Regions from separate parts of the Varunaivibrio sulfuroxidans genome, predicted to be linked through region 2. Evidence: predicted binding sites of a transcription regulator. Region 2 holds the regulator's gene; each other region holds the start of a gene.

Region 1 (9,716 bases), 260 kb from region 2:
TTACTTTAGTCGTCCGGTTTCCGCCGAACAATTTCCAGCGCTTTTATTGCGCGGAAAAATCTAAGATACAATCCCGGTCCGCGCCTCCCGTGACTTCATTCCAAATTTCCCGTCTTCAAAGAGACGACAAAATGGCCTCGGCGCTTGTGAATTCGAACGTTCCGGCGGGGTCGATTTCGACGCGTTCAATGACGCCGTCGTTGACCACCAGGGCGAAGCGCTGGCAGCGTAGCCCCAGGCCCTTGCCGGTCAAGTCCAATTCCATGCCCATGGCCTTGGTCAGTTCACCATCGCCATCCGCGATCATGCGCACGGTATCGCCGACGCTCTGGTCCTTGCCCCAGGCGCCCATCACGAAGGCGTCATTGACCGCCATGCAAATCAGGGAATCGATCCCTTTTTCGCGCAGGCGCTCGGCATGTTGGACAAAACCGGGCAGGTGATGCGCCGAGCAGGTCGGCGTGAACGCACCCGGTATGCCGAACATGACGACGCGTTTTCCCTTGAACAGTTCGTCCGTGCTCACGCCCTGGGGGCCATCGGGGGTCATCTCGTAGACGGTTGCCGTGGGAATGGCGCTTCCGGGGGTTATGGTCATGGCGTGCTCCCTCTTTAAAATGAAATAAGTCGAAACCTCGTAGACAAAGATAGTCGGACATTGGCGCGGAACAAGCCGGGGGGCGTCTGCGCGGCTATTTATTTTCCCCTCAGCGTTTATGCAGGGCGGCCGCGTTCAATGCGTTCAGAACGGCGTCCGTGGTCAGCAATTCCGGGAGCACTACCCCCTTGGGCGCGCCGGGTCCGTAAACGATATTGAAGGGGATGCCGTAACGGTCGTAGCGCGACAGAAACCGGGCGATGGCGTCGTTGGGTTGCGTCCAATCGGCCTCCATGGCGATGACGTCGGCGGCCTCCAAGCGTTTCATGATGTCGTCCTTGGAGAGCACCAGCGCCTTGTTGGCCTGACAGGTAATGCACCAGTCGGCGGTTACGTCAACAAAGACCGTCTTGCCTTGGGCGACCAGTCGGGAGATGGCGGCCTCGTCGAAGGGCTTCCATAGGGCGTTCAGAGCCGGCGTGGATTGAGACTGGGGTGTCGCGGGGCGTAAAAACGCCATCGTGGGGACAAGGAAAGCGACGATGAACAGGGACAATAATGCGGCCCAGCCGGCGGGCGCGAAGCGTTCGGGTAGCCGTTTGTGCAGCCAAAGCACGCCGATCGATGTCGCCATCAACGCGCCGATGAGGATTGCCGCCGTGTCGCCGACTTGCGCCTTAAGGACGCTCAACAGCCATATCGCGGTTGCCGCCAGGACAAATCCGAGGATGCGGCGCAGGACCTCCATCCAGCGTCCCGGTTTGGGTAGTCGCGTGGCCAGCCGGGGAAAGGCCGCGACCAGAAGATAGGGTAGGGCGAGGCCGATACCGAGCACCGCGAAAATGGCGAAAATCTCGGTTGTTCCGCGTGCTAGGGCGAATCCCACGGCGGTGCCCAAGAAAGGCGCGGAACAGGGGGTCGCCAACAAGGTGGCGAAGGCGCCGCTGAAGAAATGGCCAGCCAGGCCCTGATGGTCGCGCCCGCCGGTCCCGATGGCGGAAAACGCATAAGGCAGGCGAAACTCAAAAAATCCCCACAGGTTACCGGCGAAAAGGGTGATGATGACGGTCATTGCGATCAGGAACCAGGGCTGCTGAAATTGAATTCCCCAACCGATGACGGTTCCGGCGGCCTTCAGTCCGGCCAACGCGCCCGCCAGCACCAGAAAGGAAGCGACGATCCCCGCCGACGTGGCGATGAAACTGAGGCGCACGTCGCGTACGTCGCCGCCGCCGTGGCGGACGACACCGAGGAGTTTGATCGATAGGACGGGCAACACGCAGGGCATCAAATTCAAGATCAACCCGCCGAGCAAGGCGAGCCCGAGGATGGCCAACAGGGAAACGCCTCCGGTATGCGCGGGGCCCGTGGCAAGGGGCGCGCCCGCCTTCACCGTGGCGTCGCTCTGCGCGGAAAGTGGAGGGTCCACGACGGTCAATGTAATTTTACGTCCCGTGAAGGGGGCGCTTAGGTATTTGACCCCCTCGACGGGAACGTCCAGGATTGCGTCCACACCGTTGAGAGTCGTTTTCGGGGCGGAAAAAACCAACTCCGACGCCCCTTCGATGAAAACGTCGGGCGAAACGAAGGGCGTGCGCGCCGTGGCGGTAATGCGCAGGATCCCCTTGTCGGGATCGTTTGGGTCGGGGCGAAAAATCGCGGATTTTACCGCGATTGGCGCGGCGGCGCCGGTGAGCGGAACTTGCGAGACGTATTGTTGAATAAGGTGCGCTTCGGCCGACGGCGCGCCGGGGCCGCTGGGTACGTTCAAGGTGATGTTGGCGGTATAGGGGACGCACAGTTCCGCGCAGGCCAAATAATCCACTTTGGCGTGCAGGACGAGCGGCTTGGTGGGGTCGGTGATGCGGGCGCGGATGGGCAGCACGACCTCGTTCTTGTAGCCCATGGTCTCGAAACCGAGGACGGAAAATCGCTTCGGGTGCGGCCATATGAAGTGCGCGCCGTCGAGGTTTTGCGATCCGGACCAATCGATCCGGGGCGGGTAGCCGGCGTCTCCCGGCGCGCGCCAGTAAATTTTCCAGCCTTCCTTCAGCTTGAAATGCAGACCTAGGGTAATCGCCGACTTGTCGCCGGTGGCGATGCGTTCGGATTCCAGACGTACAGTGGCGTATTGTTCGCTGGACCATGGCGATGCCAGCGAGGGTGCGCCTTGCGCATCGGCGTCGTTGACGGGGACGCCGATCGTCGTTACGACCGCCAACGCGGCGGCAACGATCAGGGAAAAGCGGCGTAGAGTGCGAGGAAATAAATTAAAGACAAACGTGGCCATGGCGTCGGCGTAACTCCCCTGAAGGGGAGGTGCGCGCTCCCCGATACGAAAAAAAGTGTCACGGGTGACGATAGGGGAAGAACATGGCGAAATCATGCCTAAAGCTGTTGGAATCGCCCCGTTCACGATGTGTTGATGAAAAATAATGGGCGGAATGGCTTCGTTTTTTTGTTTTTCTTCCTATCTTTTGACTATCGGACGTATACTGCCGAACACGGTATGTGTCGATCGTATTGGCGCAAACGCGCCGAAACGGGGGTTTTTTTGTCAGTCGGTGGTGTGAAACGATGGCGCAAACACAGGAAAATGCGGAAAAACAATCTCCCTATCTGGCGGGAAAACTGTTGATCGCCATGCCGGGAATGGATGACCGGCGTTTTGAAAAAACGGTTATCTATCTGTGTGTTCACAATGCGGATGGGGCCATGGGATTGGTGTTGAACCGCACCCTCGACGAGGTTTCCTTCGATGGACTGCTCGAACAAATGAAGATTGAGGTGGCCCATCCTTCGGAAAATATCGCCGTCCATTTTGGCGGACCGGTCGAATCCGAACGGGGTTTCGTGCTCCACAGCCCCGACTACATGCGCGATTCGACGATGGTCGTGGACTCCGCCGTCGCCATGACGGCGACCCTGGATGTTTTGCGCGCCATCGCCGAGGGACACGGCCCAAAAAACAAGGTGTTCGCCGTTGGTTATACCGGGTGGGGTCCGGGTCAATTGGACCGGGAATTGCTCGACAACGGCTGGATGGCGGTCGATGCCGATACGACGTTGGTTTTTGGTGACGATCAAGACACCAAATGGGAACGGGCCTTCGCTAAGATCGGCGTCGATGTGCGAATGCTCAGCGAGTACGCCGGGCACGCCTAGCGCGCCGTCCGCCCGCGCCCCGATGCGTCCCGATGCGTCCCGGGGGCGTCACGTCAGGCGGGCGCAAATTTTCTCGAACGATTCGATTTTCGAGACCGGACCCAGGGCGGTCAAGGTCGGCAGGCTGGACGTTAGGCGCTCGGCGGCGCGCCCGACGGCCTTTTCATCGACGGCGTCGATCTTCGCGATCATTTCCGCGCTGTCCAGGACACGGCCATAGATCAGGGCGTGTCGGGCGCACTGTTCGCTGCGCGCGCTGGTGCTTTCCATGGCCATCAGGATGCCGGCCTTCAGTTGGGCGCGGGCGCGGGCGATTTCCTCCGCGCTGACGAAGGTGCGCGCTTTTTGGATTTCCGCACAAATCAGGGGCATCAATGTTTGGGCCTCCTCTTCGCCGGTTCCGGCATGGATGGCGAAGGCGCCGCCATCGTCATAGGCGGTCAAGAAAGAATAAATGGAATAGACCAGGGCCTGTTTTTCGCGTATTTCCTGAAAAAGACGAGACGACATGCCCCCGCCAAGGAGGGTGGAAAACACCGACGCGGCGTAATAATCGGGGTCGTCGAACGACACGCCTTCGAACCCGAGTATGATTTGAACCTGCTCCAGATCGCGGTACTGACGGAATTCGCCGCCCTGGTAGCGGGATTTTTGCGGCGGCGCGACGGTTTCCCGAACGTCGCCCGATGCACGGGGGAAAGCGTTCTCGGCCAACGCCACAAGATGGTCGTGATCGATCTTGCCCGCCGCCGATAAAATCATGCGCGAAGGAGTGTAGTACCGCGTCATGTAGTCCCGAATGGATTTTCGGGGCATGGCGCGCACGCCTTCGCTCGAACCCAGCACAGGCCACCCTATCGGTTGGTCGGGAAACGCGGCGGTCTGAAAATAATCGAAAACGATGTCTTCGGGGGTATCCACGGATTGGGAGATTTCCTGCAAAATGACGCTGCGTTCGCGTTCCAATTCTTCCGCGTCCAACCGGGCGTTTTGCACGATATCGGCGATGATATCGACAATTAGCCCCAAGTCTTCCTTCAGCGCCTTGGCGTAGTAAGCGGTATTCTCGCGCGAGGTATAGGCGTTGATTTGTCCGCCGACGTCTTCGATTTCCTGGACGATCGCCTGGGCCGAGCGCCGCGCCGTCCCCTTGAACGTCATATGTTCGAGGAAATGGGATACGCCGTTGATCGGCAGCTGTTCGAAGCGCGAGCCCGCTTCGATCCAAATTCCCGCGGAGACGGTCTCGACACTGTCCATGGGGTCGCTGAGGACGCGCAGACCGTTGTCCAGGGTCGTGATGCGGATGGTGCGGGTCATGAAAAACCTATTGTGGTTCGATATGATGAACGATGTACTCGCGCAAGACGTCAAGGTCGTTGTCCAAGGCGTCGGCGCGTTCCTCGCGCGTCATCAAATCAGCCAGGCGTTTCGGTAATTCGGGATAAACGCCGCAGGCGTCGTGAACCGCATCGGGGAATTTCGCCGGGTGGGCCGTCGCCAGACAAATCACCGGGGCGTCGCCGGGTTCGCGAACGGCCCGCGCCGCGCCGACGCCGATCGCCGTATGAGGGTCGAGAAGTTCGCCCGTTTCCACGTATACCGCGCGCATAATGCCCTTCGTTTCGGCGTCGTCGAAATATTCGCCGTCGAACAGGTCAGTGATTTTTTTGAAAATCTCGGGGGGAACGGCGTATTCGCCCTTGTCTCGGAAATCGGCCATAAACGCGCGCACCCGCGCCGGATCGCGATCGCAGACTTCGAATAAAAGGCGCTCGAAATTACTTGAAATCTGGATATCCATGCTCGGGCTGATGGTCGGGCGAACTCCCTTTGGAGTCATTTTCCCCGAGCGAATGAAGCGGATCAGGATATCGTTGCTGTTGGATCCGATGATGAATTTTTCGATCCCCAACCCCATTTTCCGGGCACCGTAAGCGGCGAAAATGTTGCCGAAATTTCCTGTCGGAACGGCGACCTGGATCTTTTTCTCCGGCGCGCCGATCCGCGTCGCCGCCCAAAAATAGTAAACGATCTGGGCCATGATCCGCACCCAGTTGATCGAGTTGACCGCCGACAGGTGGATACGGTCGCGGAACTCAAGATCGTTGAACAGCGCCTTCACGGCATTCTGACAATCGTCGAAATTACCTTTGAAGGCGATGTTATGCACGTTTTTCGAAAGCACCGTGGTCATTTGGCGGCGTTGAACGTCGCTGACCCGACCTTCGGGGTGGAGGATGAAAATCTCGATACTGTCTTTATCGCGGCACGCCGCGATCGCCGCCGATCCGGTGTCGCCCGAAGTTGCGCCGACGACGGTGATTTTCGATCCCCGTTCGCCGAGGACGTGATCGAACATGCCGCCCAGGAACTGTAAGGCCACGTCCTTGAACGCCAAGGTCGGCCCGTGGAACAATTCGAGCAGCCATTCGTCGTCGCTCAGGCGTTTGAGGGGCGCGATCTCGGGATCGTCGAAATTTTCGTAAGCCGTTTCGATCAGGGCCTTCAAGTCGTCCATGCCGATCGCGCCCTCGACGAAGGGCGCGATCACCGCCGCGGCCACGTCCCGGTAATTCATCCTCGCCATGGCGGCGATGTCTTGCGGGGTAAACCGTGGCCAGGTTTCGGGAACGTACAGACCGCCGTCGCGGCCGAGGCCGCTCAACAACACGTCGTCGAAAGAAAGGGCGGGGGCCTGTCCCCGGGTGCTGATATATTTCACGGGCAACCTTGCTGTCACGAACAATCGAGCACCCGGTATAGTCCGGGTGGGCGCAAATGGCAATTGCCGACGTCGCGCGGGCCGCCTTCGCGAACGTGAAGCGCGGCGGGAAACATCAAACTGTAACACGATCGCGTTAGGTCTTTTTCTCGCAAGCATCATCGCGTGACCAGGCGCGCGGTGTCATTTATCTGGAGGGAAAATGATGCAAAGAACGATTAAGAATTTCATGGCGGCGGGGATATTCTCCGCCGGTGCGTTGATGTCGTCGAGCGCGCTGGCCGCCGGCGGCGTCGCCGCGGTCGAATTCATCGGCATGCCCGCGCCGACGACCGCCGCAAAGATGACCAAGACCTACAGCGACGCCAAGGTCGAGGTGCGCTATGCCGACGGTCGGGTGGAAACCAAGAATCTGGACTATGTCACGCTGTTCAACAATATCGACAAGGTCGGCTCGAATCCGAACGAGGCGGGCCAGCTCTATGACGTCAAGGGCGCGCCGATCAAGGATATGAACGGCGATCCGGTGGTCGCCGAGACCCCCGACGCCAACAGCTTGCTGATGCTGCCGGGCGGCGATGTGTACCTCGTCACCCACTGGGAATACGATTGGCTGCTGAAAAACGGCGAGATCGCCTACAAGGCCAAAAACTGGTATTCGCGCATGCCGATGAGCATGTCGTTGACCAAAATTTCGCAGGACGTCGCTAGCGGGCGGCTGAAGGCGGTCGATCAAAGCAACGTCGATTTTTCCGGGGTCGGCGGTTTGTGGATTCCCTGCGCGGGCTCGCAATCGCCCTGGAATACCCACCTGGGGTCCGAGGAAGATTACGATCTGTTCAAACGCTCGAAGGTCGATAAGGCGATCAAGGGCCTTAGCGATCTGTATTTCGATGGTCAAAAGAAAGCCAACCCCTATCAGTACGGACATATCGTCGAGGTCAGCGTGAACCCCGGCGGCGAAACCCAGGTGGTCAAGCATTTCGCCATGGGCCGCGCCAGTTGGGAAAAATCTCGGGTGTTGTCGGACGAACGGACCGTCTATTTCGGCGATGACGGCGCCTATACCGGCTTGTTCATGTTTATCGCCGATCGTCCCGGCGATCTCAGTGTGGGCACGCTATACGCGGCGAAGTGGAATCAGGTTTCCGACAAGCACGCCGGCGAGGCGAAGCTGACTTGGATTCGCCTCGGTCATGGCTCCGACAGCGAGATCGAGAAGTTGGCCAATCAGGAGAAATTCTCCGGCAGCGAAAGCACGATTTTCGAATTCGCCGACGAACCCAAGCCCGGCTTCAAGCGCATCCGCGCCGGCCTGAAGAAGAAAGACGAGTTCGTGCGCCTGCGCCCGGGCAAGGAAAAAGCCGCGGCTTTTCTGGAATCGCGGCGCTATGCGGCTTATCTCGGGGCGACAACGGAATTCAATAAGATGGAAGGCGTCGCTTTTGATCCGACCAACCGCACGGTTTATATTGCGATGTCTTACATGGAAAAGGGCATGACCCCGCACGATGGCGGTCCGAAGGACGACATTCGTATTCCGAAACTCAAGGCGGGTGCAACCTTTGCCTTGACTTTGGATAGGGGCGTTAAGGACTCCGAAGGGCGTCCGATCGACAGCGATTTGGTCGCCGTGTACATGGGCGGTGTGCCCGAACTGGTCGGCGTCGATATGGCGAAAATGGACGCCATGGGCAACTCCGCCGAACTCAACAAGGTGGCCAATCCCGATAACCTGTATTTCTCCGACAAGATGCGCACGCTGTTCATCGGTGAGGACAGCGGCATGCACGCCAACAATTATCTGTGGGCGTTCAATGTCGATAGCCGGAAGCTGTCGCGTATCCTTTCGACCCCGATCGGTGCCGAATCGACCGGGCTCCAGGTGGTCGAGAACCTGGGCGGGCACGCCTACATCATGAGCAACTTCCAACACGCCGGAGAGCGCGTCGATGTCGCCGACAAGGCGCTGAAGGCGGAGATCATGCAAAGGACCGACCGGCAAAAAGCGTCGGTGGGGTACATCGGGGGCATCCCCGGTCTCTAAGCTCTCGATCCTGGCAAGAATGGGGGCGGGGGGAGACATCCTTCCGCCTTCTTCTTCATGGGGTTACCCATTCACAGGGTTACCCACGTCTCGTCCGCTGCGTTCAGGATATGTTCAGCGCCCGCCCGTTAGGGTGCCTCTTATTTAAGAAATCACCAACGCAAAGGACCGACGACCATGATGAAAAAGCTCTTGGCCATAGCTGTGATTTTACCGGCGCTCGCCGTATCGTCGCTGGCGTGGGCGGATAACGATAACGACGAACGGGGAAATAAGGTGGGACAGGCGAGCATGGTAGTCTCCGATGCGATCACCAAACACGAATGTTCGGCGTGTCACATGCCCTATCCTCCGGCTCTTTTACCGGCTCGCTCATGGAAAAAAATCATGACCAACCTGAGCAATCACTTCGGTGAAGACGCCTCGTTGGATAAAAAAACGCGTATTCATATCGAACGCTACATGATGGCGATGGCGCCGCGCAATGGTGGTAATGATTCGCTGCGGATCAGTAAACAGCGTTGGTTCGTCGGCACCCATCGCGGCGTCGAGGCGCGTTATGTGGGACCGGGCAAGCGGGTGCAGACCATTTCCAACTGCAAGGCCTGCCACAGCGGTGCGGAAAAGGGCTGGTACGGCGAGTGACGTCGGACAGACCGTTTTAGGACGGCGGGAGGTATCCCGAGAGAAGCTATCCCCCCCGAGAGAAGCTATCCCAAGACAGGGGGCGCCGGAGAAATCCGGCGCCCTTTGGCGTGTGGGAGCATTCGGGAGCATTCGGGGGCGGTGTCCGATCGGACCGTCTTACGTCGCTTCCAGGTAGCGCGCCTTGAGATGATTTTTGAAGATGTCGGCGTCGAGCGCTTTTCCCGTCGCCGCGGTAATGATATCCGTGCTCGATGCGCTGGACGCCCGTTCGTGGACGTGGCTTCGCAGCCAGCCGAGTAGGGGCGCGAAGTTCCCCCGGGCGATAGCGTCCGGCAATCCGGGTTGCGCCTTTCGGGCGGCGTCGAACAACTGGGCCGCGGTCATCGCGCCCAGGGTGTAGGTCGGAAAATAGCCCCACGCCCCGTCATACCAATGAATATCCTGTAGGCACCCCAGGCGATCGTTGGGTGGGGTGATCCCGAGCAGGGCGTGCAGGCCCTCGTTCCATGCCCCGGGCAGTTCTTCGAGGCGCA
Region 2 (9,716 bases):
CGCTCCAAGATGCGCCGGCCGGTGCGTTCGGCGAAAGCGTCCGAGGTTTCCGCCAGCAACGGGGCCGAGCCGGAAATGAAAAGACGCATGGCGGCGGTGCTCTCGCGGTTTAGGTTTTTCAGGGCGAGCAGACGGGTGTAGAACGTCGGCACACCCATGATCACAGTGGCGCGGTCCATCAATCCGAGGACGGTTTGGGCGTCGAACTTGGGTAGGAACCACATCGCCGAGCCGTTGAGCAGGGCGCAGTGCACGGCGACGAACAGGCCGTGGACGTGGAAAATCGGTAGGGCGTGGATCAACACATCGCCGGGACGCCAACCCCAGATTTGATGCAACGCCAGGGCGTTCGACGCCAGATTGGCGTGGCTCAACATCGCCCCCTTGGAGCGCCCGGTGGTCCCCGAGGTGTATAAAATCGCGGCGAGGTCGTCGGGTTTGGCGTCGTATATCCAGGGGTCCGGCGCGCAAACATTCGCTTGTTCGCTCAGGTCGCCTGTCCCGTCGGAACCCAAGGTGAGGACATGGACGACCCCGGCCTCTTGGGCGATGGGGCGCAGCGCTTCCAGCTTTCCCGGATCGCAGACCAGAAGGCGGGGCGTGGCGTCGCCCAGGAAATAGGCGACCTCGCTTGGCGTGTAGGCGGTGTTGAGCGGCAGGTAAACCGCACCCGCGCGCAGGCAGGCCAGATACAATACCAGGTTTTGCGGGCTTTTTTCGATCTGTACACAGACCCTCGCCCCCGGTTCGACGCCGATTTTTTTGAGCAGCCCCGCATATCGTGCGGTTTGCGCGTCCAGCCATCCATAGGACAGCGTGGGACCGTCCGGGATCAGCAAGGCGTCGGCGTCGGGGTTTTGCGGAAAGCGGCTGGCGAGCAGTGCGAAAAGGTTGGCGTTCATTCGCAGTTCGAAGTCCTGAAAGTGGGGGGGTCAAATGGCGGGACGCAACATGTCTTCGGGAAGATTGGCGATGAGGTCGTTGAACATGTCGCCCTGGACGGTGAGATGTTTTTGCATCAGTTTTTCGGCGCACGCGTCATCTCCCGAAACAATGGCGTCCAGGATTTCGGCGTGTTCGCCGAACGAGGCGTGCAGGCGGTTGTGTTGGCGCAGTTGCAGACGGCGATATGGCGCCAAACGATTGCGTAAGGCCCGGGTTTGATCCGCCAGATAGCCGTTGTGCGCACCGCCGTAGATCGTTTCGTGAAAGCGGACGTTGGCGGCGTAATACTCGTCGGGGGCGCCTTGGTGGGCGAGGCGGGCGCAGGTGTCGTGAATTTCGCGAAGATCTCGGCGTTCTTGCGGCGTGAGGCGGCGCGCGGCGAGGCCCGCGCACAGGCCTTCCAAACCGGCCATGGTTTCGAACATTTCCATCAGCTGACGAATGCCGATAGTCGCAACCAGCGCGCCGCGATTGGGGCGCAGTTCGACCAAGCCGATCGAGGCCAGTTGGCGCAAGGCCTCGCGCACCGGCGTGCGCGACACGCCGAAGCGCACCGTTAGCGACATTTCATCCAGCCGTGTTCCCGGGCGTAATGCGCCGGTGATGATCTCTTGCTCCAATTGTGCGCGTAGAACTTGAGCGCGGATTTTTGCGCCTGACACAGAGCGTCCTCCCTACCGTCCAGCCTTCCTTCGTTCCCGGATCGTCCTGTCGCTATCCTCGGGGTCCGGGTTTTCGTTCCGGTCCCTTAATACTTTCGGTGATACCCCGGCGACCGTGTCGGTCCAGTATTGCGATCTGTGGAAAAAAGCGCAAACGACAACCGTGGGGCGCCCCAGCGTGGCGCGCCCCAACACAGGGCTAGGTTAGCGCCATCAAAAAGAATAAGGGAAGAGTTTTTTGTATACAATTTGGTTTGACAGGTATTCAACCGAGCCATAAATTGTTCCCGACGCCTGGGGAGGCTGTCAACATCAAGATGTCGTCTAAAGACATCATGAAAATGATACAAGGTGTGGGAGAACATCAATGACCCTATTTTTGAAGACCGCGGTGGGAACCGCGGCGATTGTCGTATCCATGGGGCTGGCGTCCGCCGGTTTTTTCGCGCCGACCGCCGGTGCGACGACGCTCAAAGCGTCCCATCAGTGGAACACCTCCGACGTGCGCCATAAAATGATGCAGATCATCGCCGATGATGTCGCCAAGGCGAACGTCGATCTGAAAATCAAAATTTACCCGTCGAAGTCCCTATACAAGCCGAAAGAACAATGGACGCCGTTGACGCGCGGCCAGCTTGACCTGACGGCCTTTCCGCTGGCTTACGCCGCGGGGCAACATCCCGAATTCGACGCCACGTTGATGCCGGGGTTGGTCAAGAACCACGAGCATGCGCGCCGGTTGAACAATTCAAAATTCATGGCGGACATCAAAAAAATCATCAACAAATCCGGCGTGATGGTGATTGCCGATACGTGGCTTGCGGGTGGGTTCGCCTCGCGCAAGCAGTGCATTCGCGGTCCCGAAACCATGAAGGGGCTGGTGACCCGCGCCGCCGGTAAGGCTTTCGAGCAAATGCTGGTCGGGGCCGGGGCGTCGATCGCTTCGATGCCCAGTTCCGAAATATACACCGCCATGCAGACCGGCGTGTTGGATGCGGCGAACACCAGTTCGGGCAGTTTCGTTTCTTACCGCATCTACGAACAGGCCAAGTGCATGACGGCCCCCGGCGATCAGGCCCTGTGGTTTATGTACGAACCTATTTTGATGTCCACCAAGTCGTTCAACAAACTGAACAAGGCCCAGCAAAAAGCCATTCTCGCCGCCGGAAAGAAAGCCGAGGCCTTCTTCTTCGACGCCGCCAAGGGCCTCGACGACAAGATGGTCAAGGTGTTCAAGAAAGCCGGGGTCAAGGTGATCACCATGACCAAGGCCGAAGCCGACGCCTGGCGCGCCATCGCCAAGAAAACGTCTTACGCCGAATTCGAGAAAAAAGTTCCGGGCGGTAAGAAGTTGATCGAGGAAGCCCTCGCCGTTCAGTAACGCCGTATCGTCGGCGCCCTTTCCGGGACCACCAGCCATGGTTATGATCACCCCTCTCCTGTGTGGGTGGTGGTTCCGGTTCGTCTTCTGAGTTCCGGCCCGTATCCGGTCCTGTTTCGGGACCGTTTTTTCGATTTTTCAGCGCGACACTCAAAGTTAAGGTTCCCCGAGGTGGATATTTTCATTCGTTCGATTCGCGCCATGTCCACGGCTTGTGGCGTTTTCGCTTCCTTGCTGGTCGCCTCGGCGATTCTGGTCGTCTGCCAGATGGTGGTTTGGCGGTATTTCCTCAACGCATCGACAGTGTGGCAAACCGACTACATCACGTTTTCCCTGGTTGGGGCGGCCCTGATCGGCAGCCCGTACGTCCTGTTGATCAAAGGCCACGTCAATGTCGAATTGCTGCCCCATTACCTTGGCCACCGCGCCCGTGTCGTTCTGGCGTTGCTGGCGTGCTTGGGCGGGTTGACGTTTTCGTTGGTTTTGGCGTGGAGCGGCGGCAATCTTTTCCTCGAAGCCTGGGAGGGGGGGTGGCGCACCGAAACGGTGTGGGAGCTTCCGTTATGGATTCCCTATCTCGCCATGCCCGTCGGCATCGGCCTAATGGCGCTGCAATATGTCGCGGATATCCTGGCCTTGCTTAGCGGGAGGGAGATGCCTTTCGCGATGGCGGCCCATAGCGCGTTGGAGGGTGAGTAACCGTGGATCCTTTAATCATCGGATTGCTGGTGGCCGTGGCGACGATCCTTGTTTTGGCCTCGGGGATCCCGGTAGCCTTCGGTCTTGGCCTGGTCGCGGTAGCGTTCATGGTCGCCTTTGACGGTCTGGATTCCCTGTCCGGCGTCGCCGATGTGTTTTTCGCCGGTCTCAACGAATTTTCTCTGGTTTCGATCCCGATGTTTATCGTGATGGGCGCGGCGGTGGCCTCGTCGCCGGCGGGCAAGGACCTATACGAGGCCCTCGATCGCTGGCTGCACCGCGTTCCGGGTGGGCTGATCATATCCAACCTGGGGGCGTGCGCCGTGTTCGCGGCGCTCAGCGGCTCGTCGCCCGCGACCTGCGCCGCGATCGGAAAGATGGGGATACCCGAAATGCGCAAGCGGGGATATCCCGACGGCTTGGCGACGGGGTCGATCGCCGCGGGGGGGACTTTGGGAATTCTTATCCCGCCGTCGATCACCATGATCGTTTACGGCATCGCCACCGAAACGTCGATCGGACGGCTATTTTTGGCGGGCCTTTTGCCGGGGCTGATGTTGACCGGGTTGTTCATGGGCTGGTCGTTGTACACGGCGTGGCGGCAGGGGTATGATTTTTTCGACGAGAACAATCGGGTGAGCTGGCGCGAACGCTTTCAGATTCTGCCACGGGTGTTGCCCTTCCTTACGATCATTGTCGGCGTCCTGTACGTGCTCTATGGCGGCGTCGCGACGCCGTCCGAGGCGGCGGGCGTCGGCGCTATGCTGTGCCTGGTTTTGGTCGCGATCATCTACAAAATTTGGAGCCCGCGCCGATTGTGGACGATCGTCTCCGACTCGATGCGCGAGAGCGTGATGATCCTGATGATCATCGGCGCGTCGGCGCTGTTCAGCTTTACCCTGTCGTCGCTGTCGGTGACTCAGTCGGTCGCCGAAACCATTGCGTTGTTGTCGGTCAACAAATGGATGTTGCTGGCGGCGGTCAATCTGTTCTTGCTGGTCGCCGGATTTTTCTTGCCGCCGGTCGCCGTCATTTTGATGACCGCGCCGATTTTGTTGCCGATTATCGTCCATGCCGGGTTCGATCCATATTGGTTCGCGGTGGTCTTCACGATCAACATGGAAATCGGCCTGATCACGCCCCCGGTGGGACTTAACCTTTATGTCATCAACGGTATTGTTCCCGACGTTTCGCTACCGACGGTGCTGAAAGGGGCGCTGCCGTTCATGTTGTGCATGGTTCTGGCGATCGTCATCTTGTGCTTTTTCCCTCAAATCGTAACTTGGCTGCCCAATACCTTGATGGGCGGCGCGCTTTAGGTCCCGACCCTGGCGATGTCCAGAAGGTCGCTGCGCCTGTCGCTATGCCGACGGTTCCCATTCGCTCCGCTCCGTGCGATAACCTCTCGTTGGGGGAACGTCGCGGATGCGTGAATTGAGGGAAGTGATGCACGGATTGTCAAGAGTCAAGCCGTTTGCGCCGGCGCTGCTGGCGACGCTGGTGCTGACCGGTATCGACGCCATGACCCCGCCTGCGGCGGCGCTGATCGTCGCGGCGCTGATCATGGGCTATTTCTTGCGCCCGTCGCCGCGCGTGAAGCGTGAGAGCAAGGACAGTAAAACCGAAATCCACCGCAACGAAGCGGAAATGACGATTTTAGACATTCTTCCCGATCCGGTGGTTTTGGTCGATAGCCGTCGTACCGTCTTGGCGGCGACCAAGGCGGCGAAGGATATGATCGGCCCCGCAATGGTGGGACGCGACCTTTCCCAATCGTTGCGTCAACCGCAATTATTGTCGGCGGTGTCGCAATCCTTTCAAAGCGGGGATGCCCAACACCTGGAAACGCAATTTTCAGGATCTTTGGCGCGCACGTTCGATGTTCACGTCCTCGCCCTTAACCATGAAGACCCCGCACGCCGCCGCGCCATGTTGGTTTTTCACGACGTCACCGAACGATTGAAGCTAGAGGGCATGCAATCGGACTTCGTGGCCAACGTCAGTCATGAACTGCGCACGCCGCTGAGTGCGCTGACGGGGTTTATTGAAACTTTGCGAGGCCCCGCCAGGGACGACGCCGAGGCGCGTGCGCGGTTTCTGTCGATCATGGAAATGGAAGCCTGGCGGATGGCTCGTCTGGTCGATGATCTGCTCTCGCTTTCGCGTGTCGAGGTCAACGAGCATGTCCGCCCGCAGGGACGCGTAAACCTGACGGAGCTGCTTAAAACGGTTATCGCCACCTTGGCGCAGACGGCTCAGGAACGGGGCAACAAAATTGTCCTTCGCGAAGGCGCCAACCTTCCCGACGTCACCGGAGATGAAGATCAACTGGTTGAAGTTTTTAACAATTTGCTGTCCAACGCGCTGAAGTATGGCGCGGAAAACACCACCGTCGAAGTGCGCCTCGACGCCGTCGCGCGTATTGTCGATATCGCGGTTCCCGGCGTTGCGGTTGCAATCCGCAACGCCGGAGAAGGGATCGCGTCCGAGCATATTCCGCGCCTGACCGAGCGCTTCTACCGAATCGACAAAGGGCGCTCACGGGCGATCGGCGGAACCGGACTGGGCTTGGCCATCGTCAAGCATATTGTTAATCGCCATCGCGGCAAATTGACGATCGAAAGCGCCCCCGGCGAGGGCGCGACGTTTACCGTTCAACTGCCCGAATTCAAGACGCCATAGCCGCCTCGACCGACGCCCCAAGGGCGTCATAAAAGTGTAATTTCTTTGACATAAAATAGACCCCGGGGACGCCTAGGGTTTGCGTGTCGAGATAAGGAGGCGGTTCGCGCCGGCCTTTTTGAAGACACATGAATTTTATGAATTCCGCAATGCGCCCCTGCGGAGGCCGGATGTACGTCACGCCGGGGGTGCGATGCGCGGATCGCCGTGGAGAAGGCAATCGGGTGTTTCTCGATCTTCAGCTCCACGGTTGCCGTTTTTTAGGGCGAAACATTCGTTCCATCGTTGTTGAGGGCCTGTGGTTCTTTTCGTTTGTGTCGACAGGACGGTTTCCGTCCGGGTTCAACCGATCGCCGGGAAGGTCCGCCCGGGCGATCGCGGCGTCACTTGTCGGGGTATTAGCGGGTGAGGCGATCGCGAAAAAGGAAGAATTTATCGGCGAACTCCGCGATACTTATCTCATTGTCATTGTCACCCATTTGGCGCAACGTGCGCGCCGGCATTGTCGTTCCCGGAGTCTTTTGCGGGCATGTCGGGGCTTGCTTATGAATGTGCGGTGACGTGTACTGTGCTTTTCAAGGGCGGCGCAGAACGATGGAACTTATTTTGACACCGCCTCCGGCGAACGAACACCGGCCCGTATGGTAGGCCGCTTCGAACGTCCGGCGGCCAAGGAGAAAAACAATGGAAGGCGAACATATCGTCAAGTCGTTTGACGAGGAACTCTCCCACATCAACAATTTGATCGCCGAAATGGGGGGATTTGCGGAAATTCAGCTGGCCCGGGCGGTTGACGCCTTGAAGCGCCGCGACAGCGAATTGGCGGAACAAGTCGTTCGCGACGACCGGCAAATCGACAATCTGGAACAGGCCATCGACGAGGTCACGATCCGCATTTTGGCGCTGCGCAATCCGGTTGCCGACGATTTGCGTTCGGTCACCGCGGCGCTTAAGATCGCCAGCAATTTGGAACGGATCGGCGATTACACCAAGAATATCGCCAAGCGGACGATTACGTTGTCCCATTCTCATCCGATTAGCGGTGTCGCCGCGTCCATCGTGCGGATGTCGGCGTTGGTGCAGGACATGATCAAAAACGTCCTCGACGCCTACGCCAACGGTGACGACGCCAAGGCGACGGATGTGCGCAATCGCGACGAAGAGGTCGATCAGCATCACACCAGTCTTTTCCGCGAGCTTCTGACCTACATGATGGAAGATGCCCGCAATATCACGCCGTGCACCCACCTCCTCTTTATCGCCAAGAACGTGGAACGGATCGGCGATCACGTCACGTCGATCGCCGAACAGGTCCATTTCATGTCCACGGGAACGAAGTTCCCCACCGAGCGAACGAAAAAGGATGAGGCGAGCGCAACGGTGGTAAATCCGCGGTAGGAAAGGTTCGAAAACGATGACGCCCCTGATTTTGATTGCCGAGGATGAACCGGCCCAGGTCGAGGTTCTGCGTTACAACCTCGAAAGTGAGGGTTATCGAGTGGTTACGGCGGTTAATGGCGAGGAAGCCTTGCTGGTGGTCGAGGAAGAAGGCCCGGATCTGGTTCTGCTCGATTGGATGATGCCGGAATTGTCCGGGATCGAGGTCTGCCGCCGTCTGCGCGAACGTACCCAGACCAAGCGTCTGCCGGTCATCATGCTGACCGCGCGCGGCGAGGAATCAGACCGGGTGCGCGGTCTGGACAGTGGGGCGGACGATTACCTGGTGAAACCGTTTTCGCCCGGCGAGTTGATCGCCCGGGTCCGCGCGGTGATGCGCCGCACCCGTCCGGGGTTGGACGAGGAGCACATTTCCTATGGCGGCATCACCATGGACCTTGCCGCCCATAAGGTGACCCGAGACGGTCGCGCCGTTCATCTGGGACCAACCGAATTTCGTCTATTACGTATCTTGATGGAACGGCCGGGCCGGGTGTTTTCCCGCGAATCCCTGCTCGACATGGCGTGGGGGCGCGATATTTATGTCGAGGCGCGTACCGTCGATGTCCACATTCGCCGTTTGCGCAAGGCGCTTAATGAAAACGACGACACGGACATCATCCGCACCGTTCGCGGGGCGGGTTACGCCATCGACAGCGAGCACGGCGCCGGGTAGGGGCCTCGACGAGGGGCGGCGTTCACGTCGCAGTGCCGTCAAGTTTCGATTTGGGTGCGCAAGGTGTCGCGGGCGCCGTTCAGGAACAGGCGGATCATCCGTTCGATGATCGGCTCGACATCTCCGGGCACCGCCATGGTGTAGACCCATTTGCGCACCGCCATGTAGAAAAAACTGCCGTGCAGTTCCCAGCCGATTTCCATTTCCTCGTCGGTAATCGGAATTTCGCAGGCGGGAGGAAGTCCGGCGAACAGGCGCAGTTCCTCGCAAACGGGAAGAATCCACTTATCGCGGACGATTTCGATGTATCGTCCATTGATATCGACGCCCTTTAACCCGGCGAAGACGAGAATGCGCACCCATTCGTAATTGAAAGTGGCGCGGTAATATTCCTTGTAAAAGGTGATTAGACGATCTTCCAAGGTGCGCTTGCGCTGACGAATGAGGGTTTCCCATTTGGGGTCCCAGCGGGCGATGAAAAGCTCCTGGTAAACCCGCTCGATCAAGGTCTCCTTGCTGTCGAAGTAGCGATACAAAAGCGGCTGGGTAATGCCTAGCCGTTTCGCCAGATCCCGAGTTTTTCCCTCGAAACCGACTTCGGCAAAAAACCGTATGGCGCCGTCGATGATTTGTTTTTCTCTTTCTTCGCGGGAAAGCCGGGTTCTTTTTGTCGGGGGGCGAGGTTCCGGGGAAGGCTCCCGCCGCTGTTGACCGCTTTGTGCGTGCATGGTCTCCTGCGCCCTATTGTTTTTAACCCATTGACCGCAGCGGAGCGTCTTTCTCGTACGGACTTTCGATCCATCATTTCATGGGGCCATCATTTCACGGGGGAGGAAAAAATCAACCCCTTGTCTCGGCGCAGATCGTTTCTTCCTTGCCCAGGCCTACTGGATCGGGCCGACGTTTCGCCCTCGCAAACGATTGGGCCGACCGCGATCTCTCTTTTCGTTGCGGTTTGATTTTTTCACACATTTGCGTCCAAGGGTATCGGACTCAAATGTTAAACGCAAACCACTAGTGGATCGACTCCGACGTTTCGCTCTCGCGAACCATCGGGCCGACCACTATCTATCTTTTTGTTGCAGTTTGATTTCTTCACACATTTGTGTCCAATTGCATCGGACTCAAATGTTAAACTCAAACCACTAGGGACGAGGACCCTGACGGCGATAGGCGGCGATCTGACGGGTCAGGGCGCTGTCGATAATATTCGGCGCGAGGCGCTGCACACAAA
Region 3 (9,716 bases), 1.2 Mb from region 2:
GCGGGGGCGACGTCGCCGCAGTCGCGCTGCAGATTGCGGTAGGCGGCATTGGCGAAGGCGACTTCGAACGCGCCGTCGAGCAGGACGACGACGACCGGCGCATGGGCCAGCGCCGATTCGATCAACGCCCCCTGGTTACGCACCTTGCGCGACAGACTATGCATCTCGCTGACATCGCGGTGCATGCCTAAATAATGGCTAATCGCGCCGTCCTCGCGCCTAACCGGAACCACGGTGAGTTCCGCCAAGTAACGCCCGCCGTCCTTGCGCTTGTTGACTAGGCGCCCCGTCCAGGTTCGCCCCTCGGTGATCGTGGACCACAAGTCCCGGTACACCGTTTGCGGGGTCGCTTTATAGGACAGGATCGATTCGTTTTTACCCATCACATCGGCCAGGGCATAGCCGCTGACGTTCACGAACGCCGGATTGACGTACAGGATATTGGCGTGGGCGTCGGTAACGGAAATCGCCGTCGGCACGTTTTCAACGACGCGGCGAAAAACCTCAAGGGGGACGTCTCCGCCGATATCGCGGTTAATATCCCCCAACAACGCCAAAACCGCGGCGGGCGTCCCTTCCGGCGGCGCATCCAACAGGCGCGACAACTGCACCGTCGCGCTGCCCGGCGTCGTTCCCCCCGGCTGCGCCCTGCTCTGCGCTTCGGCGCCTTTCCCGTCAGCCACAACATCACCTCTTCGAACGGACCCGATCATCGGGGCGTCGCACATGCTCCGGGTTGATTCGCCCCATGAAAACAATGCAAGGGTCATGCCGAAAGCCGCCAAGAGTTCCCCGCCATCTCCCGCCACGCGATGGACGCCTTCTTTTCGTTGTGAGATTCACGACAGCCTTTCACGCCCCCTATGTCCCGTGTCGGCTTTACGACATGGAACCTTGTGGTGAAAAATTGGGCAATTCCGCGCAATCGCGCACCGCGGGCGACGTTGGTACGGTTGATGCATCCATGCAAGGTGATCCGTGCATCTCCCCACGCCTCATCCCGGGAAGAGCGAGCGGATGAAGTTAAGGAGTATTCCGCGATGGCCGACTATATTTTACTGCTCATCGGCGCAACCCTCGTCAACAATGTGGTCCTGGTGCGTTTTTTGGGATTATGCCCGTTCATGGGCGTGTCCAACAAGGTCGATGCCGCCATCGGCATGGGACTGGCGACGACGTTCGTTCTCACGCTGGCCGCCGTCGCAGGATGGGCGATCGAGCATTTTATCCTGGTTCCGCTGGGGGTCGGTTATCTGCGCATCATGTCCTTTATCCTGGTCATCGCCGCAGTGGTGCAGTTCACCGAAATGGTCATCCGCAAAATATCGCCGGCGCTGTACCAAGTGTTGGGCATTTTCCTGCCCCTGATCACCACCAACTGCGCGGTCCTCGGGGTCGCCCTGATCAACGTGCAGCAAAAAAATAGCTTCATCGAAAGCCTGCTGTTCGGTTTCGGATCCTCCTTGGGATTCACCCTGGTGATGGCCGTCTTTGCCGGCATGCGCGAACGGATGGCCCTGGCCGATATTCCCGAGGCCTTTTCCGGGGCTCCGATCAGCTTCATCACCGCGGGGTTGCTCTCGCTTGCGTTCATGGGCTTTTCCGGTTTGGCGTCGTAAATCACTTAGAGGAGGAAAGGATGCTCAACGCCGTATTCAGTTTGACCGCAATGGGACTGACCTTGGGTTTTCTTCTTGGGTTGGCGGCGAAGTATTTGCGCGTCGAAGGCAACCCCCTGGGCGAGGAAATCGAAAAAATGATGCCCGGCTCGCAATGCGGCCAGTGCGGTTTTCCCGGTTGCTCTCCCGCCGCCCAGGCCCTGGCCGAGGGTAAGGTCGATGTGACGTTGTGCCCCCCCGGCGGACGCACCCTGGCGGCCCAATTGGCGGAGAAATTAGGCGTCGTTCTGGACCTGTCGTCAGTCGAGGATCAGGTTCCGCAAATCGCTTTCGTCAACGAGGATTTATGCATCGGATGCACCAAATGTTTCAAGAAATGCCCGACCGACGCCCTAATGGGGGCCTCGCGGCAAATTCACATCGTCATCCAAGAGGCCTGCACCGGTTGCGGCAAGTGCGTCGATATTTGCCCTACCGAATGCCTGCGCCTGCGCCCCGTTCCCCAGACCATGCAGACCTGGTATTGGCCCAAACCCCTTGAGAGGGCGGCATGACCGACACACACGAGGATAGCACATTATGGGCATAGTCTGGACACGGGGACGGTGGTTCCGTATTCGCGGCGGCGTCCACCCCGAAGACCATAAAAACCTCAGCGCCGAAAAGCCGATCGCGACGTTGCCCATGCCCGATCGGCTCTACATCCCCCTGCAACAGCATATCGGCGCCCCCGCCGAAGCCGTCGTAAAAATCGGCGACCGCGTTAAGAAAGGTCAACTTCTCGGTCGCGCCCAGGGTCGGGTGTCGGCCCCCGTGCACGCCCCGACGTCGGGCGAAATCGTCGCCATCGGACGCCACCCGGCGCCCCACCCATCGGGCCTGCCGATCCGCACGATCACTCTTGCCGCCGACGGTCGGGACGAATGGGGCTCCTTGCCCCCGCCCCTCGATCCCCGCCGCGCCAACCCCGAGGACATCGCCCGGCGGGTCGGCGATTGCGGCATCGTCGGCATGGGTGGAGCGACCTTCCCCAGCGCGGTAAAGTTGAACCTCCGCGAACGCTACGCCCTTAAAACCTTGGTCATCAACGGGGCCGAATGCGAGCCGTACTTGACCTGCGACGACCGCCTGATGCGCGAACATGGGGCCGAGGTGCTGGATGGCGTTGACGCCATGCGCCGCGCTCTGGGGGCCGCCGACGCCATCGTCGCGATCGAGAACAACAAGCCCCAAGCGATCGACGCCATGAGTTTGGCGGCAAGGGCATTTTCCCATATCCGCATCGTCGCCGTGCCGGCGCGTTATCCGATGGGATCGGAAAAACATCTGGTGCACGCCCTGACCGGACGCGAGACTCCGGCGCGCGGCCTGACCGCCGATATCGGCGTCGTCGTGCATAATGCGGCGACGGCGTTCGCCGTCCACGAAGCGGTGCGCCATGGCCGCCCCCTGATCCGCCGCGTCGTCACCATCAGCGGCGAAGCGATCAAGACGCCGGCCAACCTGTGGGCGCCCATCGGAACCCGAATCGCCGAGTTGATCGCCTTCACGGGTGGGCTGACCCAAGATGCGCCGCGCCTGCTGCTGGGCGGCCCGATGATGGGCGCGCCCCTGGCCGACACCGCCACACCCATCGTCAAGGCCAGCGGCGGCGTTCTCGCCCTGGACCAAGGCACGAAGGCGAGCCCCGAGACACGCGCGTGCATCCGCTGCGCACGCTGCGTCGATGCCTGCCCATCGGGATTAATGCCCCTCGAAATGGTCCTGCGTATCCGCAAAGAAGACTTGCAGAGCGCGGTCGCCTACGGACTTCTCGATTGCGTCGGCTGCGGGGCATGCGCCTACACTTGTCCCTCTAAAATTCCCCTCGTGCAATATTTTAACTACGCCAAGGGACGGATGGCCGTCGAACAGCGCGAAGCGCACAGAAACACCGAAATAAAGCGCCTGGTCGAGGCCCGCGCCGAGCGGATGGAGCGCCTCGCCAGAGCCAAGAAGGAAGCCCTCGCCAAACGCATGGCGGCGCGTAAAAAGACGCAAAACACCGCCGCCCGGGGGGCGTCCGATGCGCCCGCCGAACCCCGGAAGGTCGGCGCATGAGCACGGCGTTTCTCAAAAGCGGCCCCTTCCTGCACGGCAAGGCCAGCACATCGACGTCGATGGCCCTGGTTTTGATCGCCCTGATCCCGACGACGGGGTACGGCATTTTCCTGTTCGGCCGGCCCGCGCTCTTGCTGTGCGCGGTGACCATGGTCTCGGCGCTAATTTTCGAGGCGCTTTGCGTCGCGGCGATGCGCCGCCCCGTCCTGCCCTGCCTGATGGATGGGTCGGCCCTGTTGACCGGTGTGTTATTGGTGTTGTCGTTGCCGCCGTGGGCGCCGTGGTGGATCGGGGTGCTGGGCTCGGCGCTGGCGATCGTCGTCGCCAAACAGATCTTCGGCGGCCTCGGCCAAAACGTCTTCAACCCGGCGATGATGGCCCGGGTGGCGTTGCTGATTTCGTTCCCCCTCGACATGACGACTTTCGTCAAACCCTTGGGCCTGACCGATCCCGGCGCGCCCGGATGGCTCGACAGCCTGCGCATTACCTTCATGCCCCAGCCGGCGTTTTTCGACGCCGTCAGCAGCGCCTCGGTGCTGGGCCACATTCGCACCGAAACCGGACGCGGCGTTTCCGTCGCCGATGCGCTGTCGTCGCTGCCCGACCTGAACGCCATGTTCTTCGGTCACACCGCGGGCAGCCTGGGTGAAACGTCGGCGGCGCTGATCCTTTTGGGTGGCCTGTTCTTGTTGGCGACCCGCGTCATCCGCTGGCACATCCCGCTCGCCATGATCGCCACCATCGCCGCCTTCGCGGCGACTTTTCACGCCATCGACCCCAAGGTCTATTCCTCCGCCACCGTCCACGTGCTGTCCGGAGCGACGATGATGGGGGCGTTTTTCATCGCCACCGATCCCGTCACCTCACCGTCGAGCACCCGAGGGCGCATCGTCTTCGCCATCGGCTGCGGCGCGTTGACCTACATCATTCGCACCTGGGGCGGCTTCCCCGAAGGGATCGCCTTCGCGGTCCTGTTGATGAATGCGCTGACGCCGCTGATCGACCGTTATCTGCGCCCACGCATCCATGGGCGCACCCGCAAGGGCGCGGCGATCACCGTGGAGAAGCGCGCATGAACGCGGACAACGATAAAAAACAGCCTCGAAAAAAAGGATTTTACATCCACGCCCTTTTGCTGGGCGGCTTCGCCCTGGTCGCCTCGGGCCTTCTGGCCGCGGCCGACCGGTTCAGCGCCCCGGCCATCGCCCAACGCCAGACCGAGGATCTGCAACGTTCCTTGGGTCAGGTTTTGCCTCCGAGGGGGCACGACAACGACCCCGCCGAGGACACGATCATGCTGCCCGGCCCGGACGGCAAGCCCCTGACCGTCTATCAGGCCAAGAGAGACGGTCGGGTGGTCGCCGTCGCCTTTCGCATTTCCGGCGAGGGCTACGGTGGCCCGATCAAGCTGGTGATGGGCATCGATAAGAGCGGTCGGATTCTCGGAGTGCGCGTGCTCGCCCACAACGAGACGCCGGGCCTGGGCGACAACATCGAGACCAGCAAAAGTTCTTGGATATTGGGCTTTTCCGGACTGTCGTTCGTCAAACTCCCCAAAGAAAAATGGAAAGTCAAAAAGGACGGCGGCGCCTTCGATCAATTCAGCGGCGCCACCATCACGCCGCGCGCCGTGGTGTTGACGGTCAAGAACGCCCTCGCCTTTTTCAACGCTCACAAGGCGGCGATGCTTGCCCCCGCCGCGCCGACGTCCCCGCCCGAAAAAGGAAAAGGATAACCCCATGAGCGCCGTAAGCTCCGTTCCTTCCCCGTGGAAAATCACCGCCGACGGATTGTGGCGCAACAATATCGTCTTCTCGCAAAAACTGTCGCTATGCCCCTTGATGGCCGTCACCGCAGGGGCGACCAACGGCTTGGGCATGGGTCTGGCGACCACCGCCGTGTTGGTGGTCTCCAACGCCCTGATCGCCGCCCTGAGACCCCTGATCACCGATGAAATCCGCATCCCCGTGTTCGTCCTCGTGATCGCCGCCCTCGTTTCGGCGGTCGATATGGCGATGAACGCCTGGGTTCATACGCTGTATCAGGTCTTGGGGTTGTTCATTCCCCTGATCGTCACCAACTGCGCCATTTTTGGACGCGCCGAGGCGTTCGCCTTCCGCCAGCCGGTGTGGGCGGCGGCCTTGGATGGCCTGATGATGGGATTGGGCATGACCCTGGCTCTGGTCGCCGTCGGGTTCGTACGCGAAATCCTGGGCAAGGGCACCTTGTTCGCCAACGCCGCCACTTTCCTAGGACAACCGTTCTCCTTCCTGCAAGTGACGGTTATCCCCCATTATTCCGGCTTCCTTCTTTTCGTCCTGCCGCCCGGCGGATTTCTCGCACTCGGTTTTCTCCTCGCCTTAAAACGCGCCCTTGAGGGCCGCCGCCGTCAATCCGATCAAGCCGGATGCGCGCCCGGCGCGCACGCGCACGGTACGGCCTAAACCGGCGCACAACATCATCCACGGAGGTTCCCTCGCCATGCATGTCGGCGTTTCCTACGGTCAATCCTTCCGCCAAGTCTGGATCAAACTCGACGTGCCCGACGGCAGCACGGTCGGCGAGGCGATCGTCCGCTCGGGCATTCTCCAAAAATTCCCCGAGATCGACCTCAACACGCAAAAAGTCGGTATCTTCGGCAAAATCACCAAACTCGACGCCCTCCTGGAGGAGGGCGCGCGCGTCGAAATTTACCGCCCCATCACCGCCGATCCCGAGGAGGTCGAACGCAGGGATCGCGATAAGGCGACCGGAGAAATATCCAAATAATCGCGCCGTGAGGCGAGACGCCATGATTCGGGGCCGAAAGCTTCGGCGATTTCACCCCACAAATTGATTAAAAATTAGCCATTTAATAAAATTGCTTGATTTTTAATCAATTTGTGGGGTAACCCGTGGCCGCCCCACGCGGATTCTGCGCGGCCAAAAACCACAAAAAGGCGCGTCGCCCCCGCGCGAAGAAACGTCCCGAAGAGATACACAGCCTTGAGACGCGGAAAAAATGAAGACAATCTTAATTCATAAAAAATATTTAAAATCAAAAGAGTAGATCGATATTGCTTCTTTTTTCCCGATACCTTTGACGGCAAAAACAGACAAATCCTTCGAATTGCAATAAAACTGTCACCAACAAGCGCGATAGATACGGGGACCTTGTCACCTTGGGTGCAGGGGGTTTGGTTTGGGGGGGGCTCCCCCGCCATGTCTTAGGGATGAGAAAGGAAACCTCTCGTGAACTTGTTGAATTCGAATTTCGTGCGCGCCGCCGCCGTCGTCGTGGGCGTCGCGGCTAGCGCCACCATCGCACACGCCGGCCAGATTTCGGGCGCCGGCGCCACCTTCCCCTATCCGATCTACGCCAAGTGGGCTCAGGCCTACCAAGCAAAAACCGGAATGGGCCTGAACTATCAGTCGATCGGTTCCGGCGGTGGCATCAAACAGATCCAGGCCAAGACCGTGACCTTCGGCGCTTCGGACAAGCCCTTGAAGTCCGATGTGCTGGATAAATACGGTCTTGCTCAGTTCCCGATGATCATGGGCGGCATCGTGCCGATCGTGAACGTCGAAGGCATCAAGCCGGGTGAATTGGTGATCGACGGCGAGACCCTCGCCAACATTTTCCTGGGCAAAATTTCGAAATGGAACGATCCCGAAATCGCCGCAATCAACCCCGGCGTTAACTTGCCGTCCAAGTCAATCGCGGTCGTTCACCGCTCCGACGGTTCGGGCACCACGTTTAACTTCACCAACTACCTGAATAAGGTCAGCAGCAGCTGGAAGAGCACCGTCGGTTCCGACACTTCCGTTCAATGGCCCGTCGGCATCGGCGCCAAGGGCAACGAAGGCGTCGCCAACATGGTCAAGCAGACCGGCGACTCGATCGGTTACGTCGAGTATGCCTACGCCAAGCAGAACGCGCTGTCCTACACCAAGATGAAAAACAAAGAAGGCCACGTCGTCGCCCCGACCAGCGACGCCTTTCAGGCCGCCGCCGCCAACGCCGACTGGGCGCATGCCCCCGGTTACCGTCTGATCCTGACCGACCAGCCCGGCGCCGGAAGCTGGCCGATCACCGCGGCGAGCTTCATTTTGATGTACAAAAAGCCGGTTGACGACAAGGCCTCCTCGGAAGCCCTGAAGTTTTTCGAATGGGCCTACCACAACGGCGGCGACGCCGCGGCGTCTCTGGATTACATCCCGATGCCCATGAGCGTCGTCAAAATGGTCGAAGATACCTGGCAGAAAGACATCAAGGACAGCCACGGCAAAGCGCTCGCGTTTCGCTAAGGCGTAGGTCTTGTCCGGCGGGGCTTATGGTGTCTTTCCGCCGGACCATGCACGAGGGACTGAGTGCGGGCGCGGATACGTCCGCACTCAGTCTTTTTGCAAAGGGCCGCTCCCTCCGAGGGGCTTTTTGCAAAAAGATTTTAAGACCCCGCCGAATTGGCGGAAAACAGACCTTGCGTCAAGAGAGGGAATCCTCATGATAACACGCGAGATAACACGCAAAATAGGATCGAACGCATGAGCGGCGCCGAAGAAAACACCTTCCCCACGGGACCTGCGACACCCGACGACGGAACGGCAGGTCCCAGATCATGGATCGGCAAGGCTTTTTCCAGCGTCTCCTTGAGTGCGGCGATCATCGTCATGCTTTCGCTGGGCGGCGTAATGTACACCCTATCCATCGGGGCCGCGCCGGCGTTAAAAGAATTCGGCCTCGGCTTTTTGACCGCCGAGGTCTGGAACCCCGTCACCAGCCAATTCGGCGCAGCGGCGCCGATCGCCGGCACCTTAGAGACGGCGCTGATCGCGATGCTGATCGGGGTGCCTATCAGCGTTGGGATCGCCATTTTCCTGACCGAACTGTGCCCCGAAAAATTGCGCCACGGGTTCGCCATCACAATTGAACTTCTAGCCGGCATCCCCAGTATCATTTACGGCATCTGGGGGCTTTTCGTGCTTGCCCCCTACATGCAAAGGCATATCCAACCGTTTTTGATCGACCGGTTCGGGGACATCCCCATCATCGGCAACCTTTTTCAAGGACCGCCCTACGGGATTGGCATCCTGACCGCGGGATTAATCCTGGGCGTCATGGTGCTGCCGTTCATCACCACAGTCACCCGAGACGTTTTCCTGACGGTGCCGTCCTTACAACGAGAATCGGCCTACGCCCTGGGAGCGACCACGACCGAGGTCATCTGGAACGTCGTCATCCCCTATTCCAAGGTCGGCATGCTGGGGGCGATCATGCTGGGACTGGGCCGGGCGCTGGGCGAAACCATGGCGGTCACCTTCGTGATCGGCAACGCCCATCGCATCAGCGCCTCGATCCTCGCTCCCGGGACCACGATCTCGGCCTCGATCGCCAACGAATTCACCGAAGCGACGACGCCCATCTACACCTCGTCGCTGTTCGCCCTGGGCCTTATTCTTTTCGTCATCACGTTTATCGTTCTCTCCGTGGCGCAATACATGCTGCACCGGATCAAGAAGGCCGAGGGATAGATCTCGTGGATATTTACGCCAAACGAAAACTGATCAACAGATTGTCTCTCGCGTTCGCCACTGTGGCGACGGCGTTTGGCCTATTTTGGCTCGCCATCATCATGTGGACACTGCTCAGCAAGGGAATCACCAGCCTGAATCTTATTCTTTTCACCGAAACGACCCCCCCACCGGGAGCAAGTGGAGGGCTGTCAAACGCCATTTTCGGCAGCGTCTTCATGAACGCCTTGGCGATCATGATCGCCGCCCCCCTGGGCATTTTAGCGGGGACGTATCTGGCCGAATACGCCCGCGATTCGAAACTGGGAGCCGTCGCGCGTTTTGTCAACGACATCCTACTCAGCGCGCCGTCGATCATCATCGGCATGTTCGTATACGAATTGATGGTCGTCCCGATGGGCCATTTCTCCGCCTGGGCGGGAACGGTCGCCCTGGCCATTATCGCCATACCGGTGATCGTGCGCACGACACAGGACAGCCTGTTGT

What was found. The regulator PhoB, encoded in region 2, activates phosphate uptake and scavenging genes when phosphate is short. The targets are predictions, from matches to a motif close to TNTCATAAAACTGTCA.
Region 1: P3M64_RS13775 (PhoX family protein) is a predicted target of PhoB. The motif match lies at 6,599-6,614, and genes of this name have one in related genera.
Region 3: pstS (phosphate ABC transporter substrate-binding protein PstS) is a predicted target of PhoB. The motif match lies at 6,830-6,845, and genes of this name have one in related genera.

What each region holds. Positions count from the first base shown of each region.
Region 1 is NZ_CP119676.1:2,945,686-2,955,401, forward strand. It holds gene P3M64_RS13745 (EAL domain-containing protein) at 1-64, shown strand, start outside; gene P3M64_RS13750 (peroxiredoxin) at 116-598, opposite strand; gene P3M64_RS13755 (protein-disulfide reductase DsbD family protein) at 708-2,888, opposite strand; gene P3M64_RS13760 (YqgE/AlgH family protein) at 3,176-3,763, shown strand; gene P3M64_RS13765 (M16 family metallopeptidase) at 3,812-5,083, opposite strand; gene thrC (threonine synthase) at 5,091-6,488, opposite strand; gene P3M64_RS13775 (PhoX family protein) at 6,691-8,535, shown strand; gene P3M64_RS13780 (cytochrome C) at 8,713-9,180, shown strand; gene P3M64_RS13785 (carboxypeptidase M32) at 9,340-9,716, opposite strand, start outside.
Region 2 is NZ_CP119676.1:2,683,181-2,692,896, forward strand. It holds gene P3M64_RS12525 (malonate--CoA ligase) at 1-902, opposite strand, end outside; gene P3M64_RS12530 (GntR family transcriptional regulator) at 933-1,607, opposite strand; gene dctP (TRAP transporter substrate-binding protein DctP) at 1,975-2,988, shown strand; gene P3M64_RS12540 (TRAP transporter small permease) at 3,160-3,687, shown strand; gene P3M64_RS12545 (TRAP transporter large permease) at 3,690-5,006, shown strand; gene P3M64_RS12550 (ATP-binding protein) at 5,113-6,369, shown strand; gene phoU (phosphate signaling complex protein PhoU) at 7,054-7,767, shown strand; gene phoB (phosphate regulon transcriptional regulator PhoB) at 7,784-8,482, shown strand; gene P3M64_RS12565 (TetR/AcrR family transcriptional regulator) at 8,521-9,210, opposite strand; gene P3M64_RS12570 (SDR family NAD(P)-dependent oxidoreductase) at 9,628-9,716, opposite strand, start outside.
Region 3 is NZ_CP119676.1:1,471,460-1,481,175, forward strand. It holds gene nifL (nitrogen fixation negative regulator NifL) at 1-683, opposite strand, end outside; gene rsxA (electron transport complex subunit RsxA) at 1,041-1,619, shown strand; gene P3M64_RS06940 (RnfABCDGE type electron transport complex subunit B) at 1,640-2,173, shown strand; gene rsxC (electron transport complex subunit RsxC) at 2,199-3,719, shown strand; gene P3M64_RS06950 (RnfABCDGE type electron transport complex subunit D) at 3,716-4,795, shown strand; gene rsxG (electron transport complex subunit RsxG) at 4,792-5,454, shown strand; gene P3M64_RS06960 (electron transport complex subunit E) at 5,459-6,163, shown strand; gene P3M64_RS06965 (RnfH family protein) at 6,201-6,488, shown strand; gene pstS (phosphate ABC transporter substrate-binding protein PstS) at 6,951-8,006, shown strand; gene pstC (phosphate ABC transporter permease subunit PstC) at 8,244-9,230, shown strand; gene pstA (phosphate ABC transporter permease PstA) at 9,236-9,716, shown strand, end outside.